DNA from 2 places in the Arthrobacter sp. PM3 genome. Region 1 is predicted to be linked to the other one. Evidence: riboswitches for the same ligand, from Rfam matches in the RefSeq annotation. Region 1 holds a riboswitch; the other holds the start of a gene.
The links. A riboswitch is a leader RNA that binds a small molecule or an ion and turns the genes downstream of it on or off. The one in region 1 is predicted to bind S-adenosylmethionine.
Positions count from the first base shown of each region.

Region 2: another riboswitch for S-adenosylmethionine. It lies ahead of CFN17_RS04060 (DUF1737 domain-containing protein); the one in region 1 lies ahead of CFN17_RS13500 (homoserine O-acetyltransferase).

Region 1 covers NZ_CP022314.1:2,967,960-2,975,784, reverse strand. The annotation lists gene CFN17_RS13520 (CoA-acylating methylmalonate-semialdehyde dehydrogenase) at 1-1,352, opposite strand, end outside; gene mmsB (3-hydroxyisobutyrate dehydrogenase) at 1,390-2,292, opposite strand; gene CFN17_RS13510 (LysR family transcriptional regulator) at 2,452-3,351, shown strand; gene CFN17_RS13505 (MFS transporter) at 3,467-4,849, opposite strand; gene CFN17_RS13500 (homoserine O-acetyltransferase) at 5,075-6,289, opposite strand; SAM riboswitch class IV at 6,301-6,417, opposite strand; gene CFN17_RS13495 (bifunctional o-acetylhomoserine/o-acetylserine sulfhydrylase) at 6,600-7,825, opposite strand, start outside.
Region 2 covers NZ_CP022314.1:855,430-863,254, forward strand. The annotation lists gene pabB (aminodeoxychorismate synthase component I) at 1-1,334, shown strand, start outside; gene cls (cardiolipin synthase) at 1,352-2,827, opposite strand; gene CFN17_RS04050 (aminodeoxychorismate lyase) at 2,921-3,889, shown strand; gene CFN17_RS04055 (hypothetical protein) at 3,980-4,933, opposite strand; SAM riboswitch class IV at 5,161-5,275, shown strand; gene CFN17_RS04060 (DUF1737 domain-containing protein) at 5,288-5,593, shown strand; gene CFN17_RS04065 (rhodanese-like domain-containing protein) at 5,590-6,009, shown strand; gene CFN17_RS04070 (O-succinylhomoserine sulfhydrylase) at 6,010-7,218, shown strand; gene CFN17_RS04075 (glutamate--cysteine ligase) at 7,227-7,825, opposite strand, start outside.

The DNA of each region.
Region 1 (7,825 bases):
CTCTTCCAGCCGCCGAAGGAGAAGGTGCCCACCGGCACCGGGATCGGCACGTTCACGCCCACCATGCCGGCCTCGACGTCGAACTCGAACTGCCGGGCGGCGCCGCCGTCCCGGGTGAAAATGGCCACGCCGTTGCCGAACTCGTTGTCGTTGACGAGCTTGACGGCGTCGGCGTAGGTTTCCACGCGGACCACAGAGAGGACGGGGCCGAAGATCTCGTCGTCGTAGACCTTCATGCCGGGCTTGACGTGGTCGATCAGGCTGACGCCGAGGAAGAAGCCGTTCGAGTCGAACGACTGGTCCCGGCCGTCCACCACCACTGAGGCGCCCTCGTCCGCGGCGCCGGCGACGTACGAGGCCACTTTGTCGCGGTGTTCCGCCGTGATCAGCGGGCCCATCTGGGACGCCGGATCCGTGCCGGGCCCGATCTTCAACGTGGCCATCCTGGCGGTAATGGCACGGACGAGGTCATCGGCAATGGCGCCGACGGCCACCAGCACGCTGACGGCCATGCAGCGCTCCCCCGCGGAGCCGTAGGCGGCCGAGACGGCGGCGTCGGCGGCCATGTTGAGGTCCGCATCCGGCAGGACCACCATGTGGTTCTTGGCCCCGCCTAGGGCCTGGACCCGTTTGCCGTGGTCGGCGGCGCGCTTGTAGATGGACTGCGCGATCGGCGTCGATCCCACGAAGCTCACGGCCTTGACATCGGGGTGTTCCAGGAGCACGTCCACGGCTTCCTTGTCGCCGTGGACCACGTTGAGGACGCCGGCGGGCAGGCCGGCCTCGGCGAAGACCTGGGCAATGAAGACGGCGGCGGAGGGGTCCTTCTCGCTGGGTTTGAGCAGGACGGTGTTGCCGCAGGCCAGCGCGCTGCCGATCATCCACAGCGGCACCATGGCGGGGAAGTTGAACGGGGTGATGCAGGCGACGACGCCGACCGGCTGGCGGACCGAGTGGACGTCGACGCCGCCGGAGACCTGTTCGGAACGCTCCCCCTTGAGCATGTGGGACAGGCCGGTGGCGAATTCGATGTTCTCCAGGCCGCGGGTGATCTCGCCTTCGGCGTCGGAGAGGACCTTGCCGTGTTCGCTGGTCAGCAGGGCCGCCAGCTCCGGCCGGCGCTGCAGGAGCAGTTCGCGGACCTTGAAGAAGATGGCGGTGCGCCGGGCCAGGCTCGTCGCCCGCCAGCCGGGCAGCGCGGCGCGGGCCGCGGCGATGGCTTCCTCGACGCGGGCTGCGGAGGCCAGCGCGACTTCTTTTTCCTGTTCGCCGGTGGCCGGGTTGAAGACCGGGCCGTAGCGTTCGGCGTCGGAAATGAGGGCGCCGTTGATGACGTGCGGGATGCGTTCGATGTGCATGGGGTGCGTCTCTTTCTCAGGGGTTCCGGCGCTAGTTGGCGGACTCAAGCGAGCCGTCGACGAGCTTGACGATCGCGGAGCAGTCGCTGCCGGACTGGCCGGAGTCGATGAGCCGCTGGAAGAGCTGTTGGACGTGCTCGCCGAGTTCCAGCGGCGTGCCGGTGTCCCGCGCCGCGCTGATCGCCAAGCCGATGTCCTTGTTGGCCAGTTCGGTGGTGAAGGTCGGGGCGAAGTCGTTGTTTGAGGCCGCGGTGGGCACGACGCCGGCCACGGGGTACCAGGTGCGCAGGGCCCAGCTGTCGCCGGAGGAAACGGAGGCGATGTCCCAGAACACCTGTTTGTCCAGGCCGAGCCGGTCCGCGAGCACGGCGCCCTCCGCCGTGGAGGCGAGGTTGATGAAGAGCATCAGGTTGTTGCAGATCTTGGCGGCCTGCCCGGTCGTGGCGCCGCCGGTCGGGATGATGTTGGCCGCCATCGGGCGGATGTATTCGGTGGCGTCCGCGACGGCACCGGCCTCGCCGCCGACCATGAACGTCAAGGTGGCGGCTTTGGCCCCGCTCATCCCGCCCGAGACCGGCGCGTCGACAAAGCGGAAGCCGGCGGCAGCAGCGGCGTCGTGCAGGGCCTGCGCGGAGGCGATATCGATCGTGGAGGAATCCACCAGCAGCGTCCGGGTGTCCGCGTGGGCCAGCACGCCGTCGCCGCCGAGGTAAACGGCACGGGCGTGTTCGCCTTTGGGGAGCATGGTGAAGACGACGTCGGCTCCCGCCACGGCCTCGGCGATGCTGGCGGCCGGACTGACTCCCCCGGCCCCCACGGCGGCCACCGCTTCATCGTTGAGGTCAAAGCCGCGGACCTCATGTCCGGCTTTGGCCAGGTTCACCGACATGGACCCGCCCATGTTTCCCAGTCCGATCCAGGCGATAACTGCCATGGCATAAGCTCCTTTGCTCGAGGGTCTGTCCGGCTAATGGCCGGACGCGCTGTGTCCACGATCACACCCTGCTAGGGTGCAATCAAGGAGAAAAATCACAGACGGTATGTGCACAGATGCACACACCGCACGTGAATGGAAATGGGGACACACGTGGACTTGAGGCGGCTTCCGAGCCCTGACGACCTGCTGATCCTGCTGACCGTTGCCCGGCTGGGCCGGTTCAACGCGGTCGCGGAGACGCTCGGCACCACCCACACCACCATTTCCCGGCGGATCCTGGCCCTGGACAAGCAGCTGGGCGGCCGGACCCTGGAACGCAGCCCGCACGGCTGGGAACTGACCGAGCTCGGCAGCCAGGCCGTCGCGGCGGCCGAGGCCATCGAGGGCACCCTGGGCGTCTTGTCCGGCAGCATTGCGCGGACCGGGGACGTGATCTCCGGCCTGGTCCGGATCAGCACCCCGGACGGGTTCGGGGCGGAATTCCTCGCGCCAGCCCTCGTGCGGCTGCAGCGGGAGAATCCGCAGCTCAGCGTGGAACTGCTCAGCGCGACCCGCAAGGCGAGCCAGAACCGTTCCGGCGTGGACCTTGAGGTGGTGGTAGGAAACCTTGAGGTCGCCAACGCCCAGGCGATCTTCCTGAGCAACTACTTCCTCAGGCTTTATGCCAGCCCCGGCTATGCGCAGGAGCACGGGCTTCCGGCCGCGCTCGACGACGTCCGGCAGCACGGCTTTGTCTCCTACGTCGAGTCCGCGCTCCAGGTGGCCGAGCTCGGCCACCGCTCAACGCAGCTTCCGATGCCGCGGTCCAGCTTCCAGGCCACAAGTGTTTTTGCCCAGCTCGAGGCCGTCCGGCGGGGCGCCGGAATCGGCCTGCTCCCGAACTTCCTCGTGGCCGGCAGGCCGGGCTTCGTGGCCGTACTGCCGGACGACTTCCAGCGGCAACTCCCCATCTGGGCAGTCGCCCGGCAGGAGTCATTGCGCTCCGCCCCGGTCCGGGCCGTCCTGGAGGCGATCCGGACCGAAGTCCGGGACCGCCAGGATGTGCTCACAGCCTAGACGTCAGCGCTCATGTGACAGATATGGCCGCCAAACCGGAAAGTTTGGCGGCCATATCTGGCAAATCATGGAACGGGAGGAGCCCCTCGGGGCGGGCGGGGTTACCGCTTGCCTGTTACCTCTTGCCTGCGGCAAGCAGGTCGGCGGTCCCCTGGGCGTCGGCGGCGTCGACGTCGCGCAGCGAGATGCCGCGGGTCTCCTTGAGGAAGAACACGGCGACGACAGTGACGGCGCAGGCGATCAGCAGGTAGATGGCCACCGGCACGGAGGACTTGTACTGGCCCAGCAGCGCGACGGCGATGATCGGGGCAAGCGAACCGGCCACGATCGAGGTCACCTGGTAGCCGAGGGACACGCCGGAGTACCGCATCCGGGTCGGGAACATCTCCGCCATGATGGCCGGCTGGCCCGCGTACATCAGGGCGTGGAAGAGCAGGCCGATAATCACCGCGGCGAGGATGATGAAGTCGTTGCCGGTGTCCATCATCGGGAAGGCGAAGAAACCCCAGGTCGCACCCAACACGGCTCCGGCCAGGTAGACGGGCTTGCGTCCCACGCGGTCCGAGAGCCTGCCGACCAGCGGCACGACGGCGAAGTGGATCAGGTGTGCCACCAGCAGGAGCATGAGGATCCGGGACGTGTCGGCGTGGACCACCGTCTTCAGGTACGTGATCGAGAAGGTGACCACGAGGTAGTACAGGATGTTCTCCGCGAACCGCAGGCCCATGGCGGTGAACACGCCGCGCGGGTAGCGGCGGAACACCTCTGCCACGCCGTAGCCCTTGTGGCCGGCTTCAACTTCCTTGCGGGCTTCCAGGAAGATGGGGGCGTCGCTGACCTTGGTGCGGATGTAGTAACCGATCAGCACGATCACCGCGGAGAGCCAGAAGGCAACCCGCCAGCCCCAGCTGAGGAAGTCCGCGGAGGACAGGGTCGCGGACAGGATGAAAAGCACCGCGGTGGCGAAGAGGTTGCCCAGCGGGACGGCGGACTGCGGCCAGCTGGCCCAGAAGCCGCGGGACTTGCTGGGGCTGTGCTCCGCGACGAGCAGGACGGCACCGCCCCATTCACCGCCGACGGCGAAGCCCTGGGCGAAGCGCAGGAAGACCAGCAGCGCAGGGGCCCAGTAGCCGATCTGCGCGAAGGTGGGCAGGCAGCCCATCAGGAAGGTGGAGACGCCCACCAGGATGATGCTCAGCTGGAGGAGCTGCTTGCGGCCGAACTTGTCGCCGAAGTGGCCGAAGACGATCCCGCCGATCGGGCGGGCAACAAAGCCGACAGCGTAGGTCAGGAACGCCGCAAGGATGCCGTCCAGCTCGGTGCCCGAATTGGGGAAGAAGGTCTTGCCGAAGACCAGTGTGGCCGCGGAGGCGTAGAGGAAGAATTCGTACCATTCCACCACGGTGCCGGCCATGGAGGCCGCCACAACTTTCTTCAGGCCGGACGCTTTGACGTCCGTTTCGTCTGTGCGGCTCGCGGCCGCGTTTTCCGTACTCATCGTCACTCCTTCGGTGTCGCCTTCGACACCCTGTGGACCATTGGACTGAGGACGCTTGTGATGTAAGGCACATGGCGTCATTCCAGACGAGTATGGACGCTCCAGGCCCGGGCCTCAACGGCCATTAGTGCAGAGCGCATCTGCAAAAATGCACAACAGGGAGCCCCTGTGCAGCTCCCCGCGGGGCCCCCGCCGTGGATCGGTGCCGGGCGCGCGGCCCCGGCATCAGCCGAAGAAGGCCGCCCGCAGCTGGCCGCTGAGCTGGCCGATCTCCGTGAGGAAGCCGTCATGGCCGATCGGCGCCTCGATGATGTGCACGTCCGGGCGGCCCGGCAGCGCCTCTGCAAGTTCGCGCGACTGCGCAGGGAAGTAGAGGCGGTCGGAGTCGACGGCCGCTACCAGGAATCCGGCCGTGGCGGCGGCCAGGGATTCGCGGAGGGGTCCGCGCCCGCGACAGATGTCGTGGCTCATGAGCGCCTCGGTGATGGCGATGTAGCTGTTGGCGTCGAAGCGCCGGACCAGCTTGTTGCCCTGGTGGTCCAGGTAGCTTTCCACCTGGTAGCGGCCCCGCCCGGCCAGCGACCCGGCTTCCAGCGGGGTCTCGGATTCCTGGGCATTGCGGCCGAACCGGCCGTGGAGTTCGGCCGCGGACCGGTAGGTGATGTGCGCGATGCGCCGGGCCAGGGCAAGCCCGGCCACGGGCTCGGGACCGCCGTAGTAGTCGCCGCCGTTGAAGTTAGGGTCCTGCCGGATGGCCAGGGTCTGCGCCTGGGCAAAAGCAATCTGCTCCGCGGTGCTGCTGGCGCCGACGGAAATCACCGCGCAGTGCCGTACCCGGTCCGGATAGGACACGGCCCACTCGAGGGCGCGCGCCCCGCCGAGGGATCCGCCTACGACGGCATGCCAGGTCCTGATGCCCAGGGCGTCGGCCAGGCGTGCCTCGGCGGCCGTGGTGTCCCGCAGGGTGACCAGCGGGAACCGTGAGCCCCAGGGGCGCCCGTCCGGGGCCGGTGTGGAGGGCCCGGTGGAGCCGTAGCAGCCGCCCAGGATGTTGATGGAGACCACGAAGTACTTGTCGGTGTCCACGGGCGCGCCGGGGCCGGCCAGTTGTTCCCACCAGCCGGGTTCCTCGGTGTCACCGCGGGTCACATGGGTGTCTCCGGTCAGGGCGTGCTCGATCAGGACGGCGTTGGAGGCGTCCGCATTGAGGGTGCCCCACGTCTCGTAGCCGAGTACCACGTCCGGCAGGTGGAAGCCGGATTCGAGCGGCAGGTCGCCGATCCCGAGGTACCGGACGGTTCCGTCCGGCACCGGGGTTCCTCCCCCCGGCAAGGTGTCGGCCGGAGTGGCTGCGGCTGGTGCATGGGCAGCCTGCTTTTCGGCGGCGTTACGGGCTGGCGTGGTTTCGGTTTCACCGTTGCGGGTGACGGCAATCGTCATATGAGGACCTATCTTCGCGCTTGCCCGCCGTCAGCTGACCGGCAGGCCAGGTCTTCACCCGGGGCACCCCGCCGCAAGAGGAGGGTTGCCGGCCAGCAAGCCGGGGCTAGTCGCTGGCACTCATGACCTTTTACGAGTGTACGAAACGGGGCGAGCAAATGACGAAGAATGTGACATCCGTGTGACAGCCCCGCACCGGGTTCGCAGGACGCGGGCTCGCTGCACGCCGGGTTCGCCGGAAGCCGTCGCGGACGCCGGAAGGTTACGGCGACTGCGATGCGTTCCGGCGATCCCGGCGCGGCGGCCCCTGTTAGGCGCCCTTGGCTGCGCGGAAGCCGGCGTCGAGGTCGGCGAGGATGTCATCGATGTGTTCCAGGCCGACCGAGAGCCGCACGAGCCCGGGGTTCACGCCGGCCACGGCCTGCTGCTCGGGCGAGAGCTGACTGTGGGTGGTCGACGCCGGGTGGATCACCAGGGAGCGGACGTCGCCGATGTTGGCCACGTGCGAGTGCAGCTCCAGTGCATCGACGAACCGCTTGCCGGCCTCGGCTCCCCCGGCGATATTGAACGCCACGACGGCGCCGGTCCCCTTGGGGCCGTACTTGCGGCCGCGCTCGAACCAGGGGCTGGACGGCAGCCCGGCGTAGGCGACGGATTCGACGTCGTCCCTGGCCTCCAGCCATTGCGCCACCTTGGTGGCGTTGGCGACGTGGCGCTCGACGCGCAGGCTGAGCGTTTCAATGCCCTGGGCAATGAGGAAGGCGTTGAACGGCGAGACGGCGGAGCCGAGGTCGCGCAGGAGCTGGACCCGGGCCTTGAGGATGTAGGACAGGTTGGCCCCCAGGGCGCCGCCGGCACCGAGGTCGCGGGCGTAGACCAGGCCGTTGTAGGTGGGGTCCGGGGTGTTGAAGTTCGGGTACCGTGCGGGGTCCTTGCCGAAGTCGAAGTTGCCGGAGTCCACGATCACACCGGCGATCGCGGCGCCGTGGCCGCCAAGGTACTTGGTGGCCGAGTGGACCACGATGTCCGCGCCCCACTCGATGGGGCGGATGAGGTACGGGGTGGAGAGCGTGTTGTCGACGATCAGCGGCACCCCGGCCTCGTGGGCCACCTTGGCGACACCTTCGATGTCCAGCACGTCCTGGCGCGGGTTGGAGACCACTTCGCCGAAGAACAGCTTGGTGTTGGGCTGCACGGCATCGCGCCACTGCTCCAGGTTGTCCGGGTCCGCCACGAACGTCACCGAGATGCCGAACTTCTTGAGCGTGTGGGCCAGCAGGTTGTAGGTGCCGCCGTAGAGGCTGGGGCTGGCCACCACGTGGTCCCCTGCTTCGGCGATATTGAGGATGGCGAAGGTTTCGGCGGCCTGGCCGGAGCTGAGCAGCAGGGCCGCGAGGCCGCCTTCAAGGCTCGCCACGCGCTGCTCCACCGCGTCCTGGGTCGGGTTGCCGATCCTGGTGTAGATGGGTGCGAGCTCGGCCAGGGCGAAGCGGTTCGCCGCGCTCTCGGCGCTGGGGAACACGAACGACGTCGTCT
Region 2 (7,825 bases), 2.1 Mb from region 1:
GCCGCTTCAGCATTCTGGCCGACGACGGCGGCTGCTTTGGCCAGGCAATCCGGCACAGTTCCGGACGGACCCGCGTCAGCGCCGGCCAGGCCACGGTCACCACGGACGGCCCGTTTTTCCGCTGGCTCGACGGCGTCTGGGGCCACGAAGTGCTCCGCGCCCCGGAGGACTACCCGTGCGGCTTCACCCTGGGCTGGCTCGGCTACCTCGGCTACGAACTCAAGCGCGAAACCGGCGGCAGTGACGTCGCCGCGGCCACCCCGGATGCCTGCCTGATCTTCGCCGGCCGGGCCGTCGTCCTGGACCACGCCGAGGGCGCGGCCTGGCTGCTGGCCCTGGACACGGCCGACGCCGGAGACTGGCTGGCGGCAGCCCGCGCGGCCGTGGCCGCGACGGCTTCCGGCGCTGCAGCGCCTCGCAGCACAGCAGCGTCAGGCTCCCCCGTCGCTGCCCCGTCATTCACCGCCCCTTCCTTCACTGCCAGGGATGCCGAGGCCGGCTACAAGGCCAAGGTCGCCGAGGCCCAGCGGGAAATCGCCGAGGGCAACACCTACGAAGTCTGCCTGACCACCGCGCTCACCGCTGCCGCCCCCGCGGGCACCGGCGGCCTGGACCCGTGGCAGACCTATCTGGAGCTGCGGCGCCGCAACCCGGCCCCGTTCGCCAGCTACCTGCGGTTCGGCGGCCTGGCGGTGGCGAGCACGTCGCCGGAACGGTTCCTGCAGATCGCCGGCGACGGCAGGATGCGGGCCGAGCCGATCAAGGGCACCCGCCGCCGCGATGCGGACCCGGGCGTGGACGCGGCCCTGCGGCAGGATTTGGCGTCCTCGCCCAAGGACCGGGCCGAGAACATCATGATCGTGGACCTGCTGCGCAACGACCTCAGCCACTTCGCCGTCCCGGGGTCGGTGGCGGTCAGCCGGCTGTGCGCGATCGAGAGCTACGCCACCGTGCACCAGATGGTGAGCACCATCGACGCCCGGCTGCGCCCCGGCATGCCGCGGGCCGAGGCCGTCGCTGCCTGTTTCCCGGCCGGCTCGATGACCGGCGCACCGAAGGTCAGCACCATGGCCATCCTGGACCGGCTTGAGGCCGCGCCGCGGGGCGCGTACTCCGGGGCGATCGGCTACTTCTCGCTCAACGGCGCCGCCGACCTCGCCGTGGCGATCCGGACCCTGGTGGTCCGTGACCTCGGTGACGGCACCGCGGAACTGAGCCTCGGCGTCGGCGGCGCCGTCACCGCCGATTCGTCGCCGCAGGAGGAGTACGAGGAAATCCGGACCAAGGCCTTTGGGGTCCTGTCGGCGCTCGGGACCGGGTTCCCGCCCGGCTGACCCCGCCGGCAGCGCCCTTACTGAAGAGTCGCCGTCAGCCGCGCCACGTTGTCCACATATTTGACCTTCATGGGCCGCTTCATCCAGTCGTCCAGCACAAGTTCGTGCGAGATGCTGCGGTATGTGTCCTCCACGGCCCGGATCCGCTGGACGATGTCCTCACCGAGGAGCATCACGGAGACCTCGAGGTTCAGCGAGAAGGAGCGCATGTCCATGTTGCTGGACCCCAGCACGGCAACCTCGTCGTCGATCGTGAAGTGCTTGGCGTGCAGCACAAAGGGCGCCTTGTAGAGATAGATCCGCACCCCGGCCTCGAGCAGGGCCTCGTAGTAGGACTGCTGGGCGTGGTGGACCAGGAACTGGTCGCCCTTTTCCGAGACGAAGAGTTCCACATCGACCCCGCGCTGCGCCGCCGTCGTCACCGCATAGAGCAGCGAGTCGTCGGGGACGAAGTAGGGGCTGCACAGCGAGATCCTGTGCTGCGCGGAGTAGATGAGCGTGTTGAAGAGCCGCAGATTGTTCTCGGTGCTGAATCCGGGGCCGCTGGGGACTACCTGGGCCGTGACGTTTCCGGGATGCGGCTCCGGCCGGTGCCCCAGCTGCTCTTCGAGGGACTCGTCGGTTTCGCTGAGCCAGTCGGTCGCGAAGACCACATTCAGGGTGGTGACGATCGGTCCGCGCAGGCAGGCCATGAGCTCGACCCATTCGCGGCCCACCTTGCGGTGCTTGGGGTTGTTGTAGGAGGGCTCGATCAGGTTCTGGGATCCGGTGAAGGCGATTTCGCCGTCGATCACCATGATCTTGCGGTGGTTGCGCAGGTCGGGACGGCGCCACTGGCCATGCACGGGACGCAGCGGCAGCATCGGCCGCCAGCGGATCTTGCTGGCCTTGAGCCGGTCCGTCAGCCGGCGGTAGCCCTTGATCCGGAGCGATCCGAGGTGGTCAAAGAGGACACGGACCTCCACGCCGCGCTCCGCCGCGTCCTCCATCGCGGTCAGCAGGTCATCAGTGACGTGGTCCGAGCTCATGATGTAGAACTCGGCGTTGACGAACCATTTGGCGCCCCGGACCGCCTCGGTCATCGCCTTGATGGAGTCGGGATAGCCGGGCAGCAGCTCGACGCTGTTGCCGTCCACCATGGGCAGCGATCCCAGCGTCTTGTTCAGTTCCGAGGCGGAGGCCACCCATTCGGGTCCGGCGTAGCGGCTTTCATCGGCCTGCAGTTCCGACGTCCCCGCCCGGATGCGGGTGTTGACCGCCTCCTGCTGGGCACGGCGGCGTCGGGAAAGCCGGAAGTTCCCGAACAGCAGGAACAGCAGAAGGCCGATAGTGGGCACAATGAAGATGCACAGCAGCCAGGCCATCGCGGTGGTGGGCCGCCGGTTTCCGGGGATGATGCCCAGGACCAGCACGCGGATGGCCAGGTCGATCACGGACAGGATCAGGACCGCCCAGGACGGAAGTGTCTCCGCCAGCGGAAATGGCCACAGCACAGGCGAACCCCTCAACCTCCAGGCCCGCGGAACCGTTCCGGAACGGGCAACGAGCAAATCCTATCCCGGGACCGGCGGGACTAAGCTGGAGCCATGACCTCTCCCGCCTCTGTGCCTGCGTCCGCGACCGTCCTGGTCTTCCTCGACCCGGCGTTCGACGGCGGCCGCGTGGCTGATGCGTCCAAGCCGCAGCTGATGGCCACGGACCTCGGCGCCACCCGCGGCGACGGTGTTTTCGAATCGCTGCTTGCCGTGGGCGGCCGGCCCCGCAAGATCCAGGCCCACCTGAACCGGCTGGCCGGTTCGGCCCGCCTCCTGGACCTGGACATCCCCGCCGAGGACGCCTGGCGGCGTGCGGTGGACACCGCGATCAGCGAATACCGGCGCCAGGATCCTGCCGTGGCCGCGGCGGGCGGCGCGGCAGAGGACGAGGTTGTCGTGAAGCTGCTCGTCACCCGCGGACCGGAAGGCGCCGCAGCCCCCACCTGCTGGGTGCAGGCCTCCGCCCCCGGGACGGCGGGCCGCCGGCAGCGCGAGTCGGGGCTCGATGTCATCCTGCTGGACCGCGGCTACGACAGCGAGGTCGGCGAACGCGCCCCCTGGCTGCTGCTCGGCGCCAAGACCCTCTCCTACGCCGTGAACATGGCGGCGCTGCGTTACGCCCAACAGCACGGGGCGGACGATGTCATCTTCACGTCGGCGGACGGCCGGGTGCTGGAGGGACCTACGTCGACCGTCCTGCTGGCGCACCTGGAAACCACGGACGACGGCGCGGGCGGCGTCCGCACGGTCCGCCGGCTCATCACGCCGCAGCTGGACAGCGGCATCCTGCCGGGCACCTCCCAGGGGGCCCTGTTCACCGCCGCCAAGGCGGCCGGCTGGGAGCTGGGCTACGGCCCGTTGGAACCGAAGGACCTGCTGGATGCCGACGCCGTCTGGCTGATCTCCAGCATCCGGCTCCTGGCGCCCGTGAACCACATCGACGGCCAGGAAATCGGGACGCCGGAACTGCGCCGGCAGCTCACGGCCGAGCTCAACGCCCTCTTCGCCACGATCGAATAGTTCTCCCCTCCCGACAGGCAACGCGGGGTCAGATACAGCCCATTCCGGGGTCCGGGATGGGCGCTATCTGACCCCGCGTTGCTGTTTCGCTCAGCCCAGGGCGTCCGCGGGCACTGCGGGGCTGCGGCGGAAGGATGCCGGGTTGAACGCCGGCAGCATGAAGGTGGCCAGCACGGCGTCGAGCAGTTCCGGAGCCCACCGGCTGTTCTCCCCCAGCGTCGCGCACACGCCCAGCACCACGGGGGTGCCGTCGGCACGGCGCCGGATCTGGACCTGAACCGGCCCGGTCAGGCCGAGCGTGCGGACGGCCGCCAGCCCGAGCTTGCGCACATCCCCGGCCTCACCGGCAGGGACCCTGCGGGCCACCTCGTCGGTTCCGGGCCGCCCGTACGGGGTTTTGGTCTTTTCCAGGACCACGGCCGCCGGCGCCATCGCGTTGCGGGCCGGGGTGCCGAAGACCAGGGCGACGTAGTCGCTGCCCGGGATGAATTCCTGGACCAGCTGGCCGGAGGGCATGTTCTTCCAGTTCACGGAGGCCGTCCCGGCCAGCAGATGGACAGCGCGGGAGCCTTTGAAGACCCGGGGTTTGACGACGACCGGCCCGTTGAGACCCGCCAGTGAGGCCGGCGCGGCGGCGAGGTCGCCCGGGACGGCGAAGCGCGGGACAGGGACACCGGCTGCGTGCAGGGCCCATGCGGTGAAGAGGTGGTCATTGGCCAAAGCCACCGCGTCGGGGTCGCCGACAATGATCCGCACGTCCGGGCCGAATCCGGCGCGGGCAGCGGCCAGCACCGGGAGTTCGACGCTGAGGGTCGGGATGATGACGTTGATGGCTTCCCGGTCCACCAGCCGGCGCAGGTCCAGGACCATGTCCGGATCCGTCGCCGGCAGAAGTTTGACCGCCGCCGCCTGGGCGTCCCCGGACTGGCGGGTGATGGCGCGGGCGTCGGAGCCCAGGCAGGGGATGCCGCGCGCGGCAAGCTGGGCCGCGACGGCCATGCCAGCGGCGCCTGCAATGCCGGTAACCAGTATGCGCGGGCCCACGGTGACTCCATTCCGTCGTAGTTTGATTGCCTCAGCAGTTCCCCAGTACTCCGATTCACCCAGTACACTGCGCTTCCCCCCGGCGGGCACGAGTGGGCAGTACCCGAAACTGGAGCGCGCTACTACTTGGCCGCAGCCACGGCGTGGGCACTGCGGCGGCGGCCCGGTTACGGAACATGACGACGGCGGCACTGCGTGCCGGCGTCGTAAGTGTTACGTTCTTGGGGAGTAATGAGAACCGGTGGCAAGCCCTGACTGGCCGGTCGGCAACCCTCCCTTTCGCGGCGGGGTGCCTCAGGTGAATACTCGGCATATCGACCATTCGAGCTGCAAGCGTGAAAGAGGAGATCCGTCGTGCCTGACATATCCGCACCCGCTGTACCCGGTACAGCATCCGCCAGCGAGGAGAAGCTGGCCTACCGCCTGTTTACCGGCGCCGATGACCGCGCCTTCTGCGAGCGGGTGTCTGCAGCCCTGGCCGAGGGCTATGTCCTGCACGGAAGCCCCGCCGCCACGTTCAACGGCAGCACCGTCATCGTGGCGCAGGCGCTGGTCCTGCCGTCGGCGATTGCGAGCGCGGACGCCGCCGTGGCCAACGCCGTCGATGACCTCGACACCGGCGAGTTCGGCGAGGAAGAAGCCTTCGAGGGCCACGCATGAGCTACGCCGGAGACCTCAGCCCGGACCAGGCATGGGCCAGGCTCGAAGCGGGCGCCATCCTGGTGGATGTCCGGACCGAGGCCGAGTGGGCGCACATCGGCGTCCCGGACACAGCGGCCGCAGGCACTGGGCGCAACGATCCGCTCTTCATCCAGTGGAACCTCTCCGGCGGCCTGCCGAACCCGCACTTCGTCGAAGAGCTCCGGCGGCAGGCCCCGGAGGACACCGGCGTCGAACTGTTGTTCCTGTGCCGTTCCGGCGCCCGGTCGATCGCCGCCGCGACGGCCGCCACGCAGGCCGGCTACACCTCATACAACGTCCTCGAGGGCTTCGAAGGCGAAACTGACCGCTTTGGCGACCGCACCGTCAACGGCTGGAAGAACCGCGGCCTGCCCACCAACCTTGGAAAGAATTAAGTGACCTTCAATCCTGACGCCGCCGGATGGGCGGCCGACACCCAGGCTGTCCGTGGCGGCCTTGACCGCACCGGTTTCCAGGAAACGGCCGAGCCGATCTTCCTCAACTCAGGATTCGTCTACGAGTCCGCGGCCGCCGCAGAGCGCGCCTTCACCGGGGAGGACGAACGCTTCGTCTACTCCCGCTACGGCAACCCTTCGGTCGCGACATTCCAGGAGCGGCTCCGGCTGCTGGAAGGCACCGAGGCGTGTTTTGCGACGGCGTCCGGCATGTCCGCCGTGTTCACCGCCCTCGGCGCGCTGCTGGCGGCGGGCGACCGGGTGGTCGCCGCCCGCTCGCTCTTCGGCTCCTGCTTCGTGATCCTCAACGAGATCCTGCCGCGCTGGGGTGTCGAGACGGTCTTCGTGGACGGCCCGGACCTGGACCAGTGGTGCGCCGCGCTGTCCGCGCCGACCACGGCGGTCTTCTTCGAGTCGCCGTCGAACCCGATGCAGGAAATCGTGGACATCGCCGCCGTGAGCGAGCTGGCCCACGCCGCCGGCGCCACCGTGGTGGTGGACAACGTCTTCGCGACGCCGCTGCTGCAGCGTTGCGGGGACCTCGGCGCGGACGTGATCGTCTACTCCGGCACCAAGCACATCGACGGCCAGGGCCGGGTGCTTGGCGGGGCCATTCTGGGCAGCAAGGAATTCATCGACGGGCCTGTCAAGCAGCTCATGCGGCACACCGGACCGTCGCTGTCCGCGTTCAACGCCTGGGTCCTGACCAAGGGCCTGGAGACCATGGCCCTGCGCGTCAGCCACTCCTCCGCCTCCGCCCTGCGCCTGGCCGAATGGCTTGAAGAGCAGCCCGCGGTCAGTTGGGTGAAGTACCCGCTGCTGAAGTCCCACCCGCAGTATGAGCTCGCCGCGAAGCAGATGAAGGCCGGTGGCACGGTGCTCACTCTGGAGCTGTCGCCCTCCCCCGGGCGCACCGCCAAGGAGGCCGCCTTCGCGCTCCTGGATGCGCTGCGGATCATCGACATCTCCAACAACCTCGGCGATTCGAAGTCCCTCATCACGCACCCGGCCACCACGACACACCGGGCCATGGGCCCGGAGGGCCGCGCGGCAATCGGGCTCAGCGACGGCGTCGTGCGCCTGTCGGTGGGACTGGAGGATGTCGAGGACCTGATCCGCGACCTCGGGCAGGCGCTCAAACAGGTCTAGGGAAGCGGTCAGCCCCGGAAGGCGGCGTCCGGTTCGCCGGTGACGGCGCCCTGCATGGTCACTTCGACGGCCCGTTCGACGACGCCGGCCAGGCCGCCTTCCCGGAACGGTGCCCGCTGCAGTTGCGAACCCGTGCCCTCCGCCAGGATCCGTTCGACGCCCTCGCGCGCCAGTTCCAGCTCGCCCTGCTCTTCCAGCACGGGTGCCACGAAGTCCACCAGTGCCCGGACGACGTCCGCGGCCGGGGCAGGGGTGAACGTTCCGAAGTCCAGGAGCTGCCCGCGCAGCCCGCAGTTGCTGGCCTGCCATGCGGCCATCCGCAACAGCAGCGTGGGCACGGGGGCGGGATCGACGCCGTCGTTCCATTCCCGCGCCGCCGACTCCACCAGGGCACGGACCAGCACGGAGATCAGCGCCGCATCCTCAGCCCGCAGGCAGACATCGGCGACCCTGACCTCAACCGTGGGATGCAGCCGGGCCAGCCGCGCATCGAAGTAAATCATGCCCTCATCCATCAGGACGCCGCTTTCCACCAGCCGGGTCACCACCCGCCGGTAGACCGGAAGACTGCCGAAAATCATGGTGGGGCCCGATCCCGGCCAGCGGT